2 regions of the Streptococcus sp. F2 genome follow, and region 2 is predicted to be linked to the other one. Evidence: predicted binding sites of a transcription regulator. Region 2 holds the regulator's gene; the other holds the start of a gene.

Region 1 (9,653 bases), on a different contig from region 2:
GTAACCGATTCACTATAAGAAAAAACGCTTCGATATCATTATCGAGGCGTTTTTAAAAATGAGGGTCGCTTACTGATTTGGTTGTCTGTGCTTGAGCAAGTCTTTTTTGATGATGTGATAGGAATGATAAGTCACATAAGCTCCCAGACTGGCGACAGCTAAGGGAACAATGGTCGTCAAGGATTGACCGGTGATTTCAAGTAGGAAAAGTGGTGCGGTCAAGGGCATCTTATTAATGATACCTAAAAAGAGTGAGGCACCAATGATAATGGCTAAGGTAGGTGATAGAGGTAAGGAGAAAAAGTGTTGACTAAAACTCGCCAAGAGTAAACTACTAGCACCTCCAAGCATCATAGAAGGAGCAATTTTCCCCCCTTTTGCTCCAGAAGCAAAAACTAAATAGATAGCGACAGCTTTGGCAACTAGTAGCCAGCTAATATAGCTCAGATGTGGTTCTTCATGGAGAAAAAAGAGCAATCCAGCTTTGCCATTCCCTAAAATCTCTGGGAAGAAAATGCTGAGTCCTGCGATAAGGCTAAAAGCGATGAGGACTTTCGGAATAAACCAAAGACTTTTGGCATCAGCCTTAGGAAGGTGCTCCAAAAGATGTTTGTAAGCGTGAGCAAAGAGGGAAAGGATAAGACCAGTCAGGACAGACCCAATAAGGGTTCCTAGCGTCCAATGTTGCTGAGGCATTAGGTATTGAATCTCATGTTGGCCTTGTAATAAAGCAACTGTTTCCACAGCCACATAGCTCGTTAGGCAGGCAGCGTATATATTTTTAAGGGACCAACGGTTAAGAATAGTTTCCAAGATAAATAAAATAGTGGCTAAGGGAGCATTGTAGACAGCACCAAGGGCAGCGCCAGAAGCACAGGCCAATAAAAGCTTTTGCTCGGCTTTGGACAAGTTACATCTCTGGGTCCAAAAGGAGGTCACAGCCACAGCAACTTCACGTGATGCCCCTTCTCTGCCAACCGGTGCCCCCATTGAAACGGTTGTTAATTGTAGCCAGCCGTGCCCAAATTGTGTCCAGGGGCTAAATTGAGTGTCATCATCAAGGTTTTTCTGAATGGATTGAATGGCTGTTCCTTTTTTGGCTAGTAGATGCCATCCAAGTCCTGCAAGAAGTCCAGCCATGAGTAAGGACAGAACACGCCGTTCTGGGGGAACACTTGCAATCATGGTGCTAAAAGAGCCCTGACTGAATCCAAAGCTCAGAGTTTGAATCAGATGGATTGCCTCTGTCAACAAAAAAGCAACAAGACCAGCTGTCAAACCTGTTACAATAAGGTAACCACTCCAAAGTAAAAAATGTCGTTTCATAAGATTATTATAGCAAAAGATAAGAAAAGAGGCTGATTTGATATCAACCTCGTCAGAATGCTTAGAGCCCGTAATTATAGTCATCGTCAGACATAGCTTCCACAGAACCAAGGAGATAGCCATTTCCAACCTGTGAGAAAAAGTCATGGTTAGAAGTTCCTGTTGAAATACCATTCATAACGATAGGGTTAACATCATTAGCGGTATCTGGGAAGAGAGGGTCTTGGCCTAGGTTCATTAAAGCCTTATTGGCATTATAGCGAAGGAAAGTCATGACTTCTTCGGTCCAGCCCACACCATCATAGAGACTCTTTGTATAATCTTCTTCGTTCTCATATAATTGGTAAAGGAGATCGTACATCCACTCGCGGAAGGTTTCTTGCTCAGCTTCTGGCAATTCATTGAAGCCAAGTTGGAACTTGTAACCGATATAGGTTCCGTGAACGGATTCATCACGGATAATCAATTTAATGATTTCAGCAACGTTGGCTAATTTGTTGTTACCAAGATAGTATAGAGGAGTGAAGAAGCCTGAATAAAAAAGGAAGGTTTCAAGATAAGTGGAGGCAACTTTCTTTTGCAACGCATCACCATGCTCATAAATCTCATTGATGATTTGAGCTTTCTTTTGTAAAAATTCGTTATTGTTGGTCCATTCAAAAATCTCTTCAATTTCTTTTTTGGTGTTTAAGGTTGAAAAGATGGACGAGTATGATTTAGCGTGAACTGATTCCATAAATTGAATATTGTTCAAAACAGCCTCTTCATGAGGTGTGCGAATATCTTGACGAATAGCTTCAACTCCTGATTCAGACTGCATGGTGTCAAGCAGGGTCAGGCCACCAAAGACCTTACCAACCAAATCCTTTTCAATGTCGGAGAGCTTACGCCAATCATCTAAATCATTTGATAAGGGAATACGCGTATCGAGCCAAAATTGTTCGGTCAACTTTTCCCAAGTTGACTTGTCAATGACGTCTTCGATTTCATTCCAGTTAATTGCTTCATAATATGTTGTCATTTCTAAAGTTCTCCTAAAGAGTAGTCGATATGAAAAATCATATCATAAGCCAGTAACCCACTCTTGAGTGGCTTACTGGCGTTTTTTATTATCAAATTCTGATACTGATGATTTAGTGACTAACCAGTGGACGTGTATCAATTAAGTATTTTTCCCGATTAAATGACACAAGACTCACATTGGTTTGCCCCAACTTCTTCCCCGTCATCCGTAAAGGTGCGGATATAGTAGATAGATTTGATACCTTTATTGAAAGCATAATTTCGTAAAATAGAAAGATCACGAGTGGTTTGCTTACTTTCTGTTTTCCACTCATAAAGCTCCATAGGCAACTCACTACGAAGGAATAAGGTTAAAGACAAACCTTGATCCACATGTTCGGTCGCAGCGGCATAGACATCGATAACCTTACGCATGTCCATATCGTACGCAGACGTGTAATAAGGGATAGTATCCGTTGACAAGCCATTTGCTGGGTAGTAAATCTTACCAATTTTCTTTTCTTGACGCTCTTCGATGCGTTGTGTGATGGGGTGAATAGAAGCAGAGCAGTCATTGATATAAGAAATAGAGCCATTTGGAGCAACTGCGAGACGGTTTTGATGATAAAGACCATCTTTTTGAACGGCGTCGCGAAGAGCCTCCCAATCTGAAGCTTGCGGAATAAAATGGTCCTTGAACAGGTCTTTCACCAGATCAGATTTTGGAACAAATTGACCTGTGACATATTTGTCAAAGTAAGTTCCATCAGCATATTTTGACTTGTCAAAACCAACAAAGGTGGTTTGGCGTTCACGAGCGATGTTATTGGATTCGACGAGAGTCCAATAGTTCATGAGCATGAAATAAATATCAGTGAATTCGATGGATTCTGGGCTACCATATTCAATATGATGTTGAGCTAAGTAAGAATGAAGTCCCATTGCCCCAAGACCGAAAGTATGAGCTTGGCTATTGCCATGTTTAATGGTTGGAACAGCTTCGATGCTTGATGAGTCGGTCACGAAGGTTAAGGCACGTGTCATGGCTTTAATAGAACGTCCAAAGTCTGGAGACGTCATCATGTTAAGAATATTGGTTGAGCCGAGGTTACATGAGATATCAGTTCCCATTTGTAAGAACTCTTGCGCATCATTGATAAGGCTAGGTGTCTGAACTTGTAAAATTTCAGAACACAAGTTGCTCATGATGATTTTTCCATCGATAGGATTAGCTTTATTAACAGTATCAATATTGATAATGTAAGGGTAGCCAGATTCTTGTTGCAGTTTTGAAATCTCTGTTTCAAGATCCCGAGCTTTGATTTTAGTCTTAGTAATTTTAGGATTAGCCACTAACTCATCGTACATGTTGGTGATGTCGAGATAGTTAAAGGGAATACCATATTCTTTTTCAACATTATAAGGACTAAAGAGATACATGTCCTCATTTTTACGAGCTAATTCGTAGAATTTATCAGGAACGGTAATCCCCAATGACAAGGTTTTCACACGCACCTTTTCATCAGCATTTTCTTTTTTAGTAGATAAGAAAGCGATAATATCCGGGTGGAAAACATTTAGGTAAACAACACCAGCTCCTTGACGTTGCCCAAGTTGATTTGAATAAGAAAAACTATCTTCAAACAGCTTCATAACAGGAACAACTCCTGAAGCTGCACCAGCATAGCCTTTAATTGGTGCCCCAGCTTCACGCAGGTTAGAAAGGGTAATACCAACTCCTCCACCGATACGAGATAATTGCAAGGCAGAGTTAATGGAACGTCCGATAGAGTTCATGTCATCTGTCACTTGAATCAAGAAACAAGACACTAATTCACCACGACGGCTTCGACCAGCATTTAAAAAAGAAGGAGTTGCCGGTTGGTAGCGCTGGTTGATCATTTCAATGGCTAAGTCTTTAGCAAGGGTTTCGTTACCATCTGCAAAATACAGAGCATTGAACATAACACGGTCTTCAAGGCTTTCTAAATAATAGTCTCCATCATTTGTTTTTAAGGCATACTGCTGATAAAATTTATAAGCTGCCATGAACGATTTGAATTGGAAATTTTCTGCCTTGATGTCGTCAGCTAATTCAGTAATAAATTCAGGACGGTATTTCTGAATAAAAGCTGATTCAATGTAATCATTTGAGATTAAATACTCAATTTTTTCCGTAACGGAGGCAAAAGACATGGTGTTTGGAAGCACATTTTCAGTGAAAAAAGCTTCTAAAGCTTCTTTGTCTTTATGGAGTGGAATTTTACCGCCAACAGGACGGTTAATTTCATTATTTAGGCGGAAATAAGAAATATCGCCAAGATCTTTGATACTCATATTATTTTTCCTTGTCTTATTAAATTAGTTCTTTTAATTTTGCAGGTTGGAAGCCAGAAAATACGAGGTTATCCGCTTCGATAACAGGAGCAGACGTGAACCCGAGACTTTTCACATACTCAACTTTTTCAGGATGTTCATCGATATTAATTTCCTGGAAGTTAGCCCCATGTTGTTCTAAAAACTTCTTGGTCATTTTGCACTGCATGCAATTATTTTTTGAATATACTGTAATCATGTCTTGCCCCTCTTATAGTGATGAGTATTCCATTTTTTAAATAGAATTACTATAATAGCATATAAAAAAACATTCCAAAAAGCAAGATTTTGGGCTAAAAAAGCACTATATCTTGTGTCTAATATTTAGAAACCCTTCTAAATATTGTGGTTAAGATCTTCTGGAAAAGAAATGCTAAATCGTCAGTGTTAGTTGTATGAAAAAATTTAACACAAAAAGAAAACGAACGAAAACAACGTGAGAATATCATGAAAACAAACGCAGATTTTTCCTGTCTCAGATATTTAATCTTGAAAATAAAATCGCAATATGCTATAATGTGATATTGTAAGGGTTATCATGTGATGGCTCAAAAATACACAACTTAAAAGGAGAACCATAATATGGCTTCAAAAGACTTTCACATTGTTGCAGAAACAGGTATTCATGCACGTCCAGCTACTTTGCTTGTTCAAACAGCTAGCAAATTTGCTTCAGATATCACTCTTGACTACAAAGGGAAAGCAGTAAACCTTAAATCAATCATGGGCGTTATGAGTCTTGGTGTTGGTCAAGGTGCTGATGTGACTATCTCGGCTGAAGGTGCTGACGCTGAAGATGCAATCGCAGCAATCGAAGAAACAATGACTAAAGAAGGATTGGCATAAGACTATGACAGAAATGCTTAAAGGAATCGCAGCCTCTGATGGTGTTGCCGTTGCTAAAGCATATCTACTAGTTCAGCCGGATTTGTCATTTGAGACTGTTACAGTCGAAGATACAAATGCAGAAGAAGCTCGCCTTGATGTTGCACTCCAAGCTTCACAAGACGAGCTTTCTGTTATCCGTGAAAAGGCAGTAGAAAGCTTAGGCGAAGAAGCGGCAGCAGTTTTTGATGCACATTTGATGGTTCTTGCTGACCCAGAAATGATCAGCCAAATTAAAGAAACTATTCGCGCAAAACAAACGAATGCAGAAACAGGCCTTAAAGAAGTGACTGACATGTTCATCACTATCTTTGAAGGCATGGAAGATAACCCATACATGCAAGAACGTGCAGCGGACATCCGCGACGTTGCAAAACGTGTGTTGGCTCACCTTTTAGGTGTGAAACTTCCAAACCCAGCTACAATCAATGAAGAATCAATCGTTATTGCACACGATTTGACACCTTCAGATACTGCTCAGCTTAACAAACAATTTGTAAAAGCATTTGTTACAAATATCGGTGGTCGTACAAGTCACTCTGCTATCATGGCACGTACACTTGAGATCGCTGCGGTACTTGGAACAAATGATATTACAAAACGTGTTAAAGATGGCGACATGATTGCTGTTAACGGTATCACTGGTGAAGTCATTATTGATCCAAGTGAAGATCAAATTCTCGCTTTCAAAGAAGCTGGTGCTGCTTATGCCAAACAAAAAGCAGAGTGGGCCCTCCTTAAAGATGCGCATACTGAGACAGCTGATGGCAAACACTTTGAATTGGCTGCTAACATCGGAACGCCAAAAGACGTTGAAGGTGTTAATGACAATGGTGCTGAAGCTGTTGGTCTTTACCGTACTGAGTTCTTGTACATGGATTCTCAAGACTTCCCAACTGAAGACGAACAATACGAAGCTTACAAAGCAGTTCTTGAAGGCATGAATGGCAAACCTGTTGTGGTTCGTACAATGGATATTGGTGGAGATAAGGAACTTCCTTACTTTGACCTTCCAAAAGAAATGAACCCATTCCTCGGTTTCCGTGCTCTTCGTATTTCAATCTCTGAAACTGGAGATGCTATGTTCCGTACACAAATGCGTGCTCTTCTTCGCGCCTCTGTTCACGGACAACTTCGTATCATGTTCCCAATGGTAGCACTTCTTAAAGAATTCCGTGCTGCAAAAGCAGTCTTTGACGAAGAAAAAGCAAACTTGCTTGCAGAAGGCGTTGCAGTAGCTGATGACATCCAAGTTGGTATCATGATTGAAATTCCTGCGGCTGCTATGCTTGCAGACCAATTTGCTAAAGAAGTTGATTTCTTCTCAATTGGAACAAACGATTTGATCCAATACACTATGGCAGCAGACCGTATGAACGAACAAGTATCATACCTTTACCAACCATACAACCCATCAATCCTACGTTTGATCAACAATGTGATCAAAGCAGCGCATGCTGAAGGTAAATGGGCAGGTATGTGTGGTGAGATGGCGGGTGATCAACAAGCTGTTCCGCTTCTTGTCGGAATGGGACTTGATGAGTTCTCTATGTCAGCAACATCTGTTCTTCGTACACGTAGCTTAATGAAGAAACTTGATTCTGCTAAAATGGAAGAATATGCAAATCGTGCTCTTACAGAATGTTCAACAGCAGAAGAAGTTCTTGAACTTTCTAAAGAATACGTTTCTGAAGATTAATAGCAAGAGAGTTGGAACTTTCCAGCTCTTTTTATTATTCTTTCAGTAAAATAATTTGAAACCTCAAATAATTTGTCGAAATTTTCTGATACTTTACATATCCAACTGTTGAAATATCAGAGAAAAGTGATAGAATAGGATTACTATCGTAAAAGGAGATAAAACGTTGACAACACAATATAAAAATTTAGTGAACGGTGATTGGAAACTTTCAGAAAGTGATATTAAGATTTACGCCCCAGCAACAGGCGAAGAGTTGGGATCAGTTCCAGCGATGACGCAGGCAGAGGTAGATGCTGTTTACGCTTCAGCTAAAAAGGCTCTCCCAGCTTGGCGTGCCCTATCTTATGTAGAACGTGCAGCTTATTTGCATAAGGCTGCTGATATCTTGGTGCGTGATGCTGAGAAGATTGGTGCTGTTCTATCAAAAGAAGTCGCAAAAGGCCACAAGGCAGCAGTGAGCGAAGTTATTCGTACTGCTGAAATCATTAATTATGCAGCAGAAGAAGGCCTTCGTATGGAAGGTGAAGTTCTGGAAGGTGGTAGCTTCGAAGCAGCAAGTAAGAAGAAGATTGCTATTGTTCGTCGTGAACCAGTTGGTTTAGTTCTTGCTATTTCTCCATTTAACTACCCTGTTAATTTGGCAGGTTCTAAAATTGCTCCAGCTCTTATTGCAGGAAATGTTGTTGCTCTTAAACCACCAACACAAGGCTCTATTTCTGGTTTGTTACTAGCAGAAGCTTTTGCAGAAGCTGGTATTCCAGCAGGTGTCTTTAATACCATTACAGGGCGAGGTTCTGTTATCGGTGATTACATCGTTGAGCACGAAGCGGTTAACTTTATCAACTTTACAGGTTCTACTCCAATTGGGGAAGGAATCGGTAAATTAGCGGGTATGCGACCAATTATGCTTGAGCTTGGTGGTAAAGATTCTGCTATCGTTTTGGAAGATGCAGATCTTGCTTTAGCAGCGAAAAATATTGTAGCAGGTGCTTTTGGTTACTCAGGACAACGTTGTACAGCGGTTAAACGCGTTCTTGTGATGGACAAGGTGGCTGATCAATTGGCGGCTGAGATTAAAACACTTGTTGAAAAACTGAGTGTCGGAATGCCTGAAGACGATGCTGATATCACACCATTAATTGATACAAAAGCAGCTGATTTTGTTGAGGGGTTGATTAAAGATGCTGCAGATAAGGGAGCAACTGCTTTGACAACCTTTAATCGTGAGGGCAATCTTATTTCACCCGTTCTCTTTGATCATGTGACAACTGACATGCGTTTGGCATGGGAAGAACCATTCGGTCCAGTATTACCAATTATTCGTGTCACTTCTGTGGAAGAAGCTATTGAGATTTCTAACGCTTCTGAATATGGTTTACAGGCGTCCATCTTTACGAATAACTTCCCCAAAGCTTTTGGAATTGCTGAGCAATTAGAAGTCGGAACTGTTCACCTCAACAATAAAACACAACGTGGAACAGATAATTTCCCATTCTTAGGCGCTAAAAAATCAGGTGCAGGTGTTCAAGGAGTTAAATACTCTATTGAAGCCATGACTACGGTAAAATCTGTTGTTTTTGATATTCAATAAATGAGAAAGTTAGGGTGACCTAACTTTTTTCATTTATTTTTTACTTTTATTGTGTTAAAATGGTAATACAATAGGAGGCAACACGTGAAAAAAATCAATCTTATTCTCGTTAGTTTATTAAGTATAGTACTGTTGGGTTTGATTTCCATTTCTGTTAACCAGTGGGAAATCAAAAAAGACAGTCATCAGTTGGTTTTAGCTGAAAAGAAGAAGTCATCACAGGTAACCATTAAATGTGTTAAGAAAATCAAAGTGGATCAAAAGGATTATTATTATTTTTCACCTCTAACCAATGCAGACGACTTTTTTGTCAACAATTTACCGGTTTCCATGTATAAGGGTGAGCCAGTTGACAAAGCAGTTATTTTATTGAAACCTGAATGGCATCCATCACAATTAAAAGGCATTCATAAAATGACAATTTCAAAGAAAGTTTATCAGAAAAAATGGTTTCATTTGAAAAAAGTATCAGAAAAAGTTGTTAGTTCTTATCATGTGACAGATGATTTTCAACGGTTTGCGTTGAAAGACTTGGTGTCAGGACATCTTGAAAGAATTAGTCAAGAGATAGAAAAAAGGTACCCTGATAAAGCTTTTCATATAACAGCTGATGATCAGTTGAGTGAAAGTAACCATCTAGTCACTGACCACTTTGATGTGAGTGCAGGTCACTTGGTTTTAGGAGAGGGACTTAGTATTCCTTTATCACGTTTATTTGACGTGATTAATCCAGACTTTCTGGATACTGCAGATAAGGTAGCTTATGATGAG
Region 2 (9,653 bases):
AAATAGCATTAATCAAGCTAGATTTCCCAACATTAGGACGACCGATTAAACTGAAGCGGATAATATCATCATTTTCTTCGACTTCTTCTACTGGTAAGTTTTCAACGATGGCATCCAAGACATCCCCTGTTCCGATCCCGTGAACAGAAGAAACTGGATAAGGATCACCCAAACCAAGTGAATAAAAATCATAAATATCATTACGCATTTCAGGATTATCAACCTTATTAACGGCTAAAATGACTGGGGTATTGGTTCGATACAGAATTTTAGACACATATTCGTCAGCGTCGGTCACCCCTTCTTTACCAGAAACGACAAAGACAATAACGTCCGCTTCCTCCATAGCAATTTGAGCCTGGTGCTTGATTTGTTCCATAAACGGGGCATCAACATCATCAATACCACCTGTATCAATCAATGAGAACTGGCGATTAAGCCATTCTCCAGTAGCATAAATACGATCTCGAGTAACGCCTTCGACATCTTCCACAATTGAAATACGCTCTCCAGCAATTCGATTAAATAAGGTGGACTTGCCCACATTTGGACGGCCCACAATGGCAACGGTAGGTAAAACCATGATTCTCCTTTTCTTTCTCTCACTAATACACTTGTCTATTCTTCTTGATTGTTATCCCAAACTTAACGGCGATTAACTCCTTCTAAATGAAACTCCCTAGCCAAATAGTGGACACGTTCCATCACCCGTTTAGCTTGCCAAGTCTCGTCGTTTCCTTTAATAGTCGCCCATTTACGCTCCAAATCTGCAAAGCTATAATTGGACGTAAAGAAAGTCGGTAAATCTTCTAACATGCGGTACTGCAAAATCACCTGCAACACCTCATCACGGACCCAAGAAGTGGCTTGCTCTGCACCAATATCATCTAAAATGAGCACCGGCACATTCTTCACCGCATCAATTTCTTCTTTAACAGAGCCATTTGAAATGGCATTTTTAACATCAATGGCAAAGCTCGGAAAATGCAAAAGAGTGGTTGAGACACCTTTTTTCTCAGACAATTCATGAGCCATAGCAGCCAACAAGTAGGACTTGCCAATCCCCATGTCCCCATATAGGTACAATCCTTTTTGCTCTAATGATGGGTATTGTTCCACAAAATCCAAAATAGCCGAGAAGGCTTCCATACGACTAGCGTTATTAACATCAATATCCGACAAATGAATATGGCGATAAGACTTTGGCAAACTGACCAGTTGAATCCGTTCTGAGATAGCGGCCTGTTTTTGAGCCTCTACCAATTCTTTGGTTTCCAAATAAGAGACATCAGCATAACCTTCATTCATGGCTAGAATAGGTTGGTATCCCTTAGCAATATAAGAATCATCCTTGAGCTGATATTTCTGACGTTCTACCAAAAATTGATTAAATTTAGACAAACTCAGATTAATTTGTTCTTGTGACAGATGGTGTCGGCTGATAAAATCAGCCACTTCAGGATCTGCCAAAATGGTCTGAATCAATTGGTCGCTATTAACACGACTGTTTTGACCCAATTTTGCCATGGTATCTCCAATCTTTTCCATCTAGTCACCACCCTTTCTAAGGTTTTCTAGTCGCTTCAAAGCTGCCTGCTTGAATTCATCTAGTTTAGCTTGTTCTTCTTGGCTTGTCGTTTCCTGATAATTAGGATTGCTCCACTTAGGAACATTTGTTTGTTGACTTGTTTTTGGTTTTGCCTGCCGACTGCCTTGACGATCTGTAAATGCTCGTAAGGCTAACATAGCCTCTTCGGCTGTTGATACCTGCTGGTAGGAAAAATCATTGGCAATCTTCATCAGATAACTTTTCTGTAAGTTAGCCGACTTGGTCTTATTAAAGGTATAGAGGACCATGACATTAATCACATCATCAAGAAAAGACATTTTAGCCAAAGTCTGCAACAAGGTTTTTTCATCTTTAGTGACCGTTGCTCGTCTCGCTTTTTTAATCTTCTCCAAGAAAATAAGCGAACTGTCTTGCTTAGCCTCCCGTAAAATGACCTGCTCTGCTTGAGAAAAAGTATCATTACTTGGCTCTTTAGCAGCCTGTTGTTTCTTGGCCAGCAAGCGCTTAGGTTGAATTTTCCCATTAACAGCCGTCGCCTTAGCCAGTTGGTAGGTATCAAACCAATTCATTTCGTATTGTTCTGAAATACTATAAAGACTAATCACATCTTTTTGGCTATCTTCAAATTGGAGGCCATCCCTAGTCATCAATTGTTGGAAACTATCTAGATCAAACGTTTTTCGAGCACTTTGAGAGGTTTTAGGAGATAGGCCATCGGTGCCAAAAACATCCGAAAACCGCTTAGAAATATTTCTCGCCTGGTTAGGAATAGCTAATTGTAATTCAGACACTGCTGATTCTCCAATTTTTTGTTCGAGTAAGCGAGAGTAGACAGGTTCTTTTAAAAATGCTTCATGTCCTAGTGGCTGCTGCAATTTGATCAAATAGGCGTCCGGAAGCTGATATAAAACCACCAAGTCCATTGCTGTTAGCATAACCATAGCATCTTCGAAACGTTTCATACCAAACTGTAAATGGTTTAAAACACCGCTAAATTTGTGGGCTCTAGCCCCATCATCAAAAAAATGAAGAAAATATTGGTAAACCGCAGTTGCGTCACTTCCAATAATAGGGAAATACAACTGAATTAGGCTTGTCGCATCACAGGAAACTTTGTTGCGTTTAAGATAGGTAAAGGTATCAATGGGTTTCATCATTTAAACTACTTTTCTTTTTTCCTCGCACACGAGTGGTAATTTGTTGCAATAATTCTTCAATTTCATCAACATCTTTAAAACTCTTATAGACGCTGGCAAAACGAACATAAGTGATTTCATCGAGTTCTGCCAATTCATCCATCACTAAATTACCGATAATAGTACTTGACACTTCATTTTCATAAGTTGTACGAACGGTTCGCTCGATACGCGAAATTAAGTTCTCAATATCCGTACTTGAGACTGGGCGTTTCTGGGCGCTTTGAACAACGCCATTCAAAATCTTATCTCGTGAAAATTGCTCTCTTGTGCCATCCTTTTTTATGACTAACAAAGGGAGTTCTTCAACACGTTCAAATGTTGTAAAACGAGTATGGCATTTTTCACATTCTCGTCGACGGCGGATGGTATTGCCATCTTCAGCTTGTCTACTATCGACAACACTTGATTTATTATAATTACATTTTGGACAACGCACGCAAACACCCCAATTCTATCAAATTAATCTAGTACTCTATTCTATCATATTTTCAAGGATAACAAAAGGATATGTCAGGGAATCTGGCTAAGGGAAATTGTTTCAAATGAGGTAGCAAAATCCAGAAAAAAGAACAGCCCTTGAACCTACCATCTTGTGGTAACGTCCACTGCCATTCTTTTTTCATTATAATTGATCATCAATTCACTGGCTATCTTTCGAAACCGCTAGTGGAATGTGTAAAATAAAGACAGATCCCTGATTCAATTCACTTTCAACTTCCATCTGTAAGTGGTAGCCATCCACAATCTGTTTGAGGATAGACAAGCCTATGCCTAAACCAGCCTGAGTACTGGTTCGATTACGAGATTGATCTGTCCGATAAAAGCGTTCAAAGATGTGTTTAATATCTTCTTTAGAAATCCCTTCTCCCTTATCTTGGACTCTAACAATAGCTTCTTGCTTATCGTTCACCTTAAGATCAATCGAGATTTTCTTATCTTGACGAGAATATTTAACCGCATTGTCAATCAGAATCATCAAGGCCTGTTCAAAATGATTTTTATAAATACGCGCCACAGTTTCGTTATTTTCTGAGTGCCATGTAAATTCAAAATCTTCCCTCAACACACGGAAGTTTCCAATGACTGTCTCAATAGAATTTTCTAAAACCGTGGTGTCATTTTGATGCCCTTCAAAGGACCCTTGCACCCGAATCATATCCAGCATATCGTTAATCATAATTGCCATCCGATCCGCCTCGTGCGCAGTAGCCGTCAAACTTTCTTCGAGAATATCACTATCATCTTTGCCCCAGCGTTGCAAGAGACCAATGTGCCCCTTAATAATAGCAACCGGCGTCCGTAACTCATGACTAACATCACTAATAAAGCGAGATTGCAGCTTGGTATGCGTTTCGACCTTATCCAGCATGTTATCAAAAATAACCGACAGTTCTTCAATTTCATCCCCTGACGAAATGTCAGAACGTAAGTTTAAATTGTTAGGATTTTCGGAAATATTGCGCATCACTTCATGCAAATTATGCAACGGCTTCAAAAAACGTCGAGTGGCAATTAAAATAATCAAATAGGCCAGATTTGTGCCAAATAGTTCCACCATAAGCAACCAAAAGAGTAAGCGGGCCCTAATCACGTAATAATTTCCCAAATCATGAAAAACTTGAACATACCCTACAAATTTTCCTGTTCGATTGGAATAAACTTTTTGTGTCATGGAAAAGCCACGATACTGATCTTCAATGTGATCATGAAAAACTTTACCGATAGGACCTCTCAAACCAGGAGAAGCTTCCTCATTGTCTGTGGTAAAAATCATCTGCTTGTCCACATTATAGACGTAAATGTCCTGATTGGCATCAAGGGTATTGGTAATATCCCGCTCACTTCGAATCACACGACTCCCATTTCGGTCATTAATTCTAAGGTGTGTCTTATCATTTTTATACAAAACTTCTGCTAAGTTCTCTAATGTAAAATTAGAGTCCACCTCAGAAAGACGAACTCTAACAATATTTACGGCTTGAAAAACCGATTGCCTTTCCTTTTTCAACAAGAAATAATTAGTTGAACTGTAGGCAATCAGTGTAAAAATAGAGAAAATGCAGAAAAAGAGAACAAAAAAGATATTCGATAAACGTTTTGGTAACGATTTTTTATATTTCTTCTGTTTCTGCTTTACCATCTTACTTATTTCTCACGAATAACATAGCCCATACCGCGAACGGTTTGGATATAAGACTCCTTACCTGGAATATCGATTTTGCCGCGAAGGTAACGAATATAAACATCCACTACATTTGTTTCAACAGCTTCATCGTATTTCCAAACATTTGACAATAACTCTTCACGTGTCATGACACGATTCATATTAGTCATCAAAATGCTAAGCAAATCATATTCACGTTTCGTCAAAGAGATTTCATCATCTCCTCTGTTAACTGAACGGTTTTGTGGGTTCAAGACCAAATCACGGTAAATTCCTTGACTAGGGGTTTTCTTCTCAGATTCGATATCTTGGCGACGGAAAATGGCACGGATACGAGCCAATAACTCTTCAATAGCAAATGGCTTCACAATGTAATCATCCGCTCCACGGTCTAATCCCGCAACCACATCCATAATCGAATCACGCGCAGTCATCATCATGATGTAAGTTGTTTTTTCAGTTTGTAAGCGACGAGTCACTTCAAAACCATCCATTTCAGGAAGCATTAGGTCAAGGAGGATCAAGTCAAAATCCTTTTCTAAGGCAGTTTCCAAACCTTCGCGACCATTTACTTCAACAGTTACTTCATAACCTTCATGTTGCAATTCGAGTGAAACGAACCGTGCAAGGTTCTTTTCATCTTCAATAATTAAAATTTTCTTTGTCATTTACACCAACCCTTATCCTCTCAGACTTTCTTTCTCTCCCAGAAAGAAGGCCACGAGGTCAATCTAATTTTTTCATCTTTGAGAGCCAAGTCTCAAATGGTTACTTATTATCACTTAATGAGTACGAAAGTTTCTGATAATATCACCTTCTTCACTCCTGTGCGGCCGATAAAAGGCCTTTACAAACGAGCAACTACATTCTCTAAAGAGTATATCAAAGAATAATCCTTTTTTCAAATAAAAATTACAGACATCTTTAATATTCAGTTTTATTCATCAAACAATCCTTGGAGGCTTGCAAAAGGATTATTTTCTTTTTGTTTTTCCTCTTTTAAAGATTGATATTGATCCTCAGTCAGAACGGTCCAGTCCTTACCTGTTGGTAATTCTTGAGATTGTTTTTCTTCCTCAGTCAATACCTGTAAAGGGATCGCAAGCAAGATATTGTCCACAACGCTTTCGTCAAGATCGATGTTGTCTTCCTCTAAGACCAAAACTAACTGATTATCAACCATATCTTGTTTACCTGCTACATCTGTGGCTTCAATAAACAATTCCTGAACGTCTTGAACTTCTTTTAAGCTGACAGGAGTCATCGATCGACTTGAAGGCAAGGTCACCTCATAGCTTAGCTGATAATGTAACAAGTACAAACCAGCATCATAGTGCACATCTCCCACAACCCTAACGTCTTTAAGATCCAGAATTTGTGGGTTGCGTTCCAATAATTTTTCTTTAACGTCGCACACTTGGTCAAAATGAAGACCGTCTGGACGTTTTCTGATTTCAGAAAGAATTAACATCATTTTCTCCTAATAAAATTCTAATCTATTTTTACTATTATATCAGGTATTTGTCAATAGTTATATGACAATTTTCTTACATTTTTTAACCTTAACATCTGATAATCCTCAAAATAAAGGATTCTCCTCTCCTTCTAAGCTTTTCTACAATCATTTGGATCAAAAATAGGTTAAGGGAGCCCTGTTTTCTTAGAATAACCTTCTTTTTTCTGAATATTAAAAAGCAAAAACGAAAGAAAATGAGGCTTGAGCTAGCCTCAAGCCCTCACATGTGTTGTAATCGCTCAATCCTCTCTTCAATGGGAGGATGAGTACTAAATAATGAACTGAAACTACCTTTTTTGCGGGGCTCGTTAATGTACAAGGCCGCACTAGCATCATCAACAGGGTATTTTACCGGCTGAGATTGTTTCAATTTTTCAAGAGCCCTTATCATCCCTTGGGGATTTCTAATCAGTTCAACTGAACTCGCATCTGCCAAATACTCTCTTTGGCGAGAGATCGCTAACTGAACCAAACTCGCTACTAACGGCGCTAAAACGAGAGACAACAACGACAGGAGCAACAAGATGATGCCTAAGCCTTCATCATTATTGTTACTACGTTTACGCGAACCACCCCCATACCAAAGTGCCCGCCCCCCAATACTTGAAATGAGCGTTACCGCACTGGCTAAGGCAACCGCAATCGTTGAAATACGAATATCATAATTACGGATATGACTAACTTCGTGCCCAATAACCCCTTCAAGTTCCTCACGATTCATCACTTGAAGTAAGCCTGTGGTTGCTGCTACGGCTGCATTTTTAGGACTAGACCCTGTGGCAAAAGCATTTAAAGAAGGGTCTTCAATAATAAAGACTCTTGGCATAGGAATCTGTGCTACCATAGCCATATCTTCTACAATATGATAAAAATCTGGAGCTTCTGACTCGCTAATTTCTCGAGCAGAATTCATGCTCATCACAAGAGTTGTAGACTGAAAAATCATGCTAACCGCATAAATCGCACCTATAATAAGGGCCAGAGTCACGCCTATCACATAATTGTCCACCAGGAGGTAACCTGCGGAAGCTCCAATAAGAGCTAGCAGAAGGAAGAAGACAACTAACAACAAAACGGTACGTTGCTTGTTTTGTGAAATCTGTTGGTAAAGCATGCTACTCCCTTCTCTTACGATGATTTGTCGTTTCTTGCTGAAGCTTAAAAGGTAAAGCCTACTTTAGGCACCTCTTTTTCAGCTTCAGGTGTTTGCAAGAATTCACTTGGTTTAAAGCCGAATAGTTTACCTGCGATGTTGCTTGGGAAAGATTCTAATTTCAAGTTATAATTAGAAGTTGTTGAATTGTATAGTTGACGAGAATATGAGATTTTATTTTCCGTATTAGTCAACTCTTCTTGCAATTTCAAAAAGTTTTCATTGGCTTTTAAGTCTGGGTAATTCTCAGCGACCGCGAATAAATGGGTCACCTGTTTACTCAATTCATTAGAAGCTGCCATGGTTTCTTGAGGGGTTGAGGCATTAGCAACACGCGCACGCAAATCAGTGATTTTTTCAAATGTTTTTTGCTCGTAGTTAGCATAACCTTTAACAGTCTCAATAAGATTTGGAATCAAGTCATTACGACGTTTCAACTGCACATCAATTTGACTCCAAGCTTCTTTGGTATGCATTCGAGATTTGACTAGGCTATTGTAACTTACCATCAACCATAGAGCAAGCAACCCTAAAACGACTAAGATAATCAAAACTGTTGGCATAGTATGTCTCCTTTAATCTTTGTGTCTCAATTATAGCAATTTTCAAGTTAATAGCAAGTATTGAGGACCTATTTCTAATGATTTTTATGAGATTTTTTTATTCCTGTATTTTATGGTAAAATAATAGCAATAATCAAAGACAGAGGATACAAATGACACCCCAAGAATTTTACCACACCTTAGAGGAAGATGGTTTTCCTTTAACCATGAAACAAAAAGAGCAATTTGATACTTATTTCAAATTGCTAGTGGAGTGGAACAACAAGATTAATTTAACCGCCATCACGGAAGAAAATGACGTTTATCTCAAGCATTTCTATGACTCTATCGCTCCTATCTTACAGGGCTTTTTAGCCAATGAACCGATTCGTTTATTAGATATTGGGGCAGGAGCTGGCTTTCCTAGCCTACCTATGAAGATTCTCTTTCCAAATCTCGAAGTTACTATCATCGACTCTCTCAACAAACGAATTGCTTTTCTAACGCATTTGGCAGAATCCTTAGCATTAGACAAGGTGCATTTTTTCCATGGTAGAGCAGAAGATTTTGGTCAGGACAAGGACTTCCGTGCACAATTTGATGTCGTCACCGCTAGAGCAGTCGCCCGGATGCAAGTTTTAGCTGAATTAACGATTCCTTTTCTAAAAATTGGCGGAAGGCTGATTGCTTTAAAAGCACAAGCCGCTGACCAAGAATTAGAAGATGCCAAAACAGCCCTCTCCTTTCTCTTTGGTAAGGTAACGACTAACCATCATTATCAATTACCAAACGGGGATGCTCGCTATATCACCGTTGTTGAAAAGAAAAAGGAAACCCCAAATAAATACCCTCGCAAAGCAGGATTACCCAACAAGAAACCTTTATAAAGACTAGTTAAAAGCTAAGAGCAAACTTAGCTTTTTTAGCTTATTTTTGTTATCATAGTATGAGATATTATTATGGAGGAAACATGAAACGCTCATTTATCAAATCCTTATCGGTCACACAGCGTTTAACCTTTAGTTTTGCGATTGTGATTTTGATTGGGACTCTCTTGTTATCCATGCCTTTTACCCATTATCAAAACGGACCTGAAACTGTCTATCTTGACCATTTCTTTAATGTGGTTTCAATGGTATGTGTGACAGGACTATCCGTTGTTCCCGTTGCTGAGGTCTATAATGGCATCGGACAAACCATTACCATGATGCTCATGCAAATTGGCGGACTTGGTTTGGTCACTTTGATTGCCATGAGTACCTTTGCCTTGAAACGTAAAATGCGGCTGAGCGATCAAACTTTGCTCCAATCAGCCTTGAACCGTGGGGATAGTAAGGATTTAAAGCACTATCTTTTCTTTGCTTATAAAGTGACCTTTGGGCTTGAAGCAATCGCTGCGCTTGTCATTATGACGGACTTTATTCCTCGTTTTGGATGGAAAAATGGCATTTTTAACAGTATCTTTTTAGCCATCTCTGCCTTTTGTAATGCTGGCTTTGATAACTTGGG

The links. The regulator NrdR, encoded in region 2, represses ribonucleotide reductase genes. The targets are predictions, from matches to a motif close to ACACNATATATNGTGT.
Region 1: a site for NrdR is predicted at 5,006-5,021, ahead of ACYTR8_RS01045 (redoxin NrdH). Genes of this name have one in related genera too.

What each region holds. Positions count from the first base shown of each region.
Region 1 is NZ_JBWKAI010000002.1:290-9,942, forward strand. It holds gene ACYTR8_RS01030 (chloride channel protein) at 70-1,326, opposite strand; gene nrdF (class 1b ribonucleoside-diphosphate reductase subunit beta) at 1,388-2,347, opposite strand; gene nrdE (class 1b ribonucleoside-diphosphate reductase subunit alpha) at 2,506-4,665, opposite strand; gene ACYTR8_RS01045 (redoxin NrdH) at 4,685-4,903, opposite strand; gene ACYTR8_RS01050 (phosphocarrier protein HPr) at 5,287-5,550, shown strand; gene ptsP (phosphoenolpyruvate--protein phosphotransferase) at 5,555-7,288, shown strand; gene ACYTR8_RS01060 (NADP-dependent glyceraldehyde-3-phosphate dehydrogenase) at 7,455-8,882, shown strand; gene ACYTR8_RS01065 (polysaccharide deacetylase family protein) at 8,967-9,653, shown strand, end outside.
Region 2 is NZ_JBWKAI010000001.1:155,079-164,731, forward strand. It holds gene der (ribosome biogenesis GTPase Der) at 1-583, opposite strand, end outside; gene dnaI (primosomal protein DnaI) at 646-1,548, opposite strand; gene ACYTR8_RS00850 (DnaD domain protein) at 1,549-2,727, opposite strand; gene nrdR (transcriptional regulator NrdR) at 2,711-3,205, opposite strand; gene ACYTR8_RS00860 (HAMP domain-containing sensor histidine kinase) at 3,410-4,909, opposite strand; gene covR (two-component system response regulator CovR/CsrR) at 4,915-5,601, opposite strand; gene ACYTR8_RS00870 (YceD family protein) at 5,871-6,404, opposite strand; gene htpX (zinc metalloprotease HtpX) at 6,670-7,563, opposite strand; gene ACYTR8_RS00880 (LemA family protein) at 7,608-8,165, opposite strand; gene rsmG (16S rRNA (guanine(527)-N(7))-methyltransferase RsmG) at 8,318-9,031, shown strand; gene ktrB (potassium uptake transporter channel subunit KtrB) at 9,115-9,653, shown strand, end outside.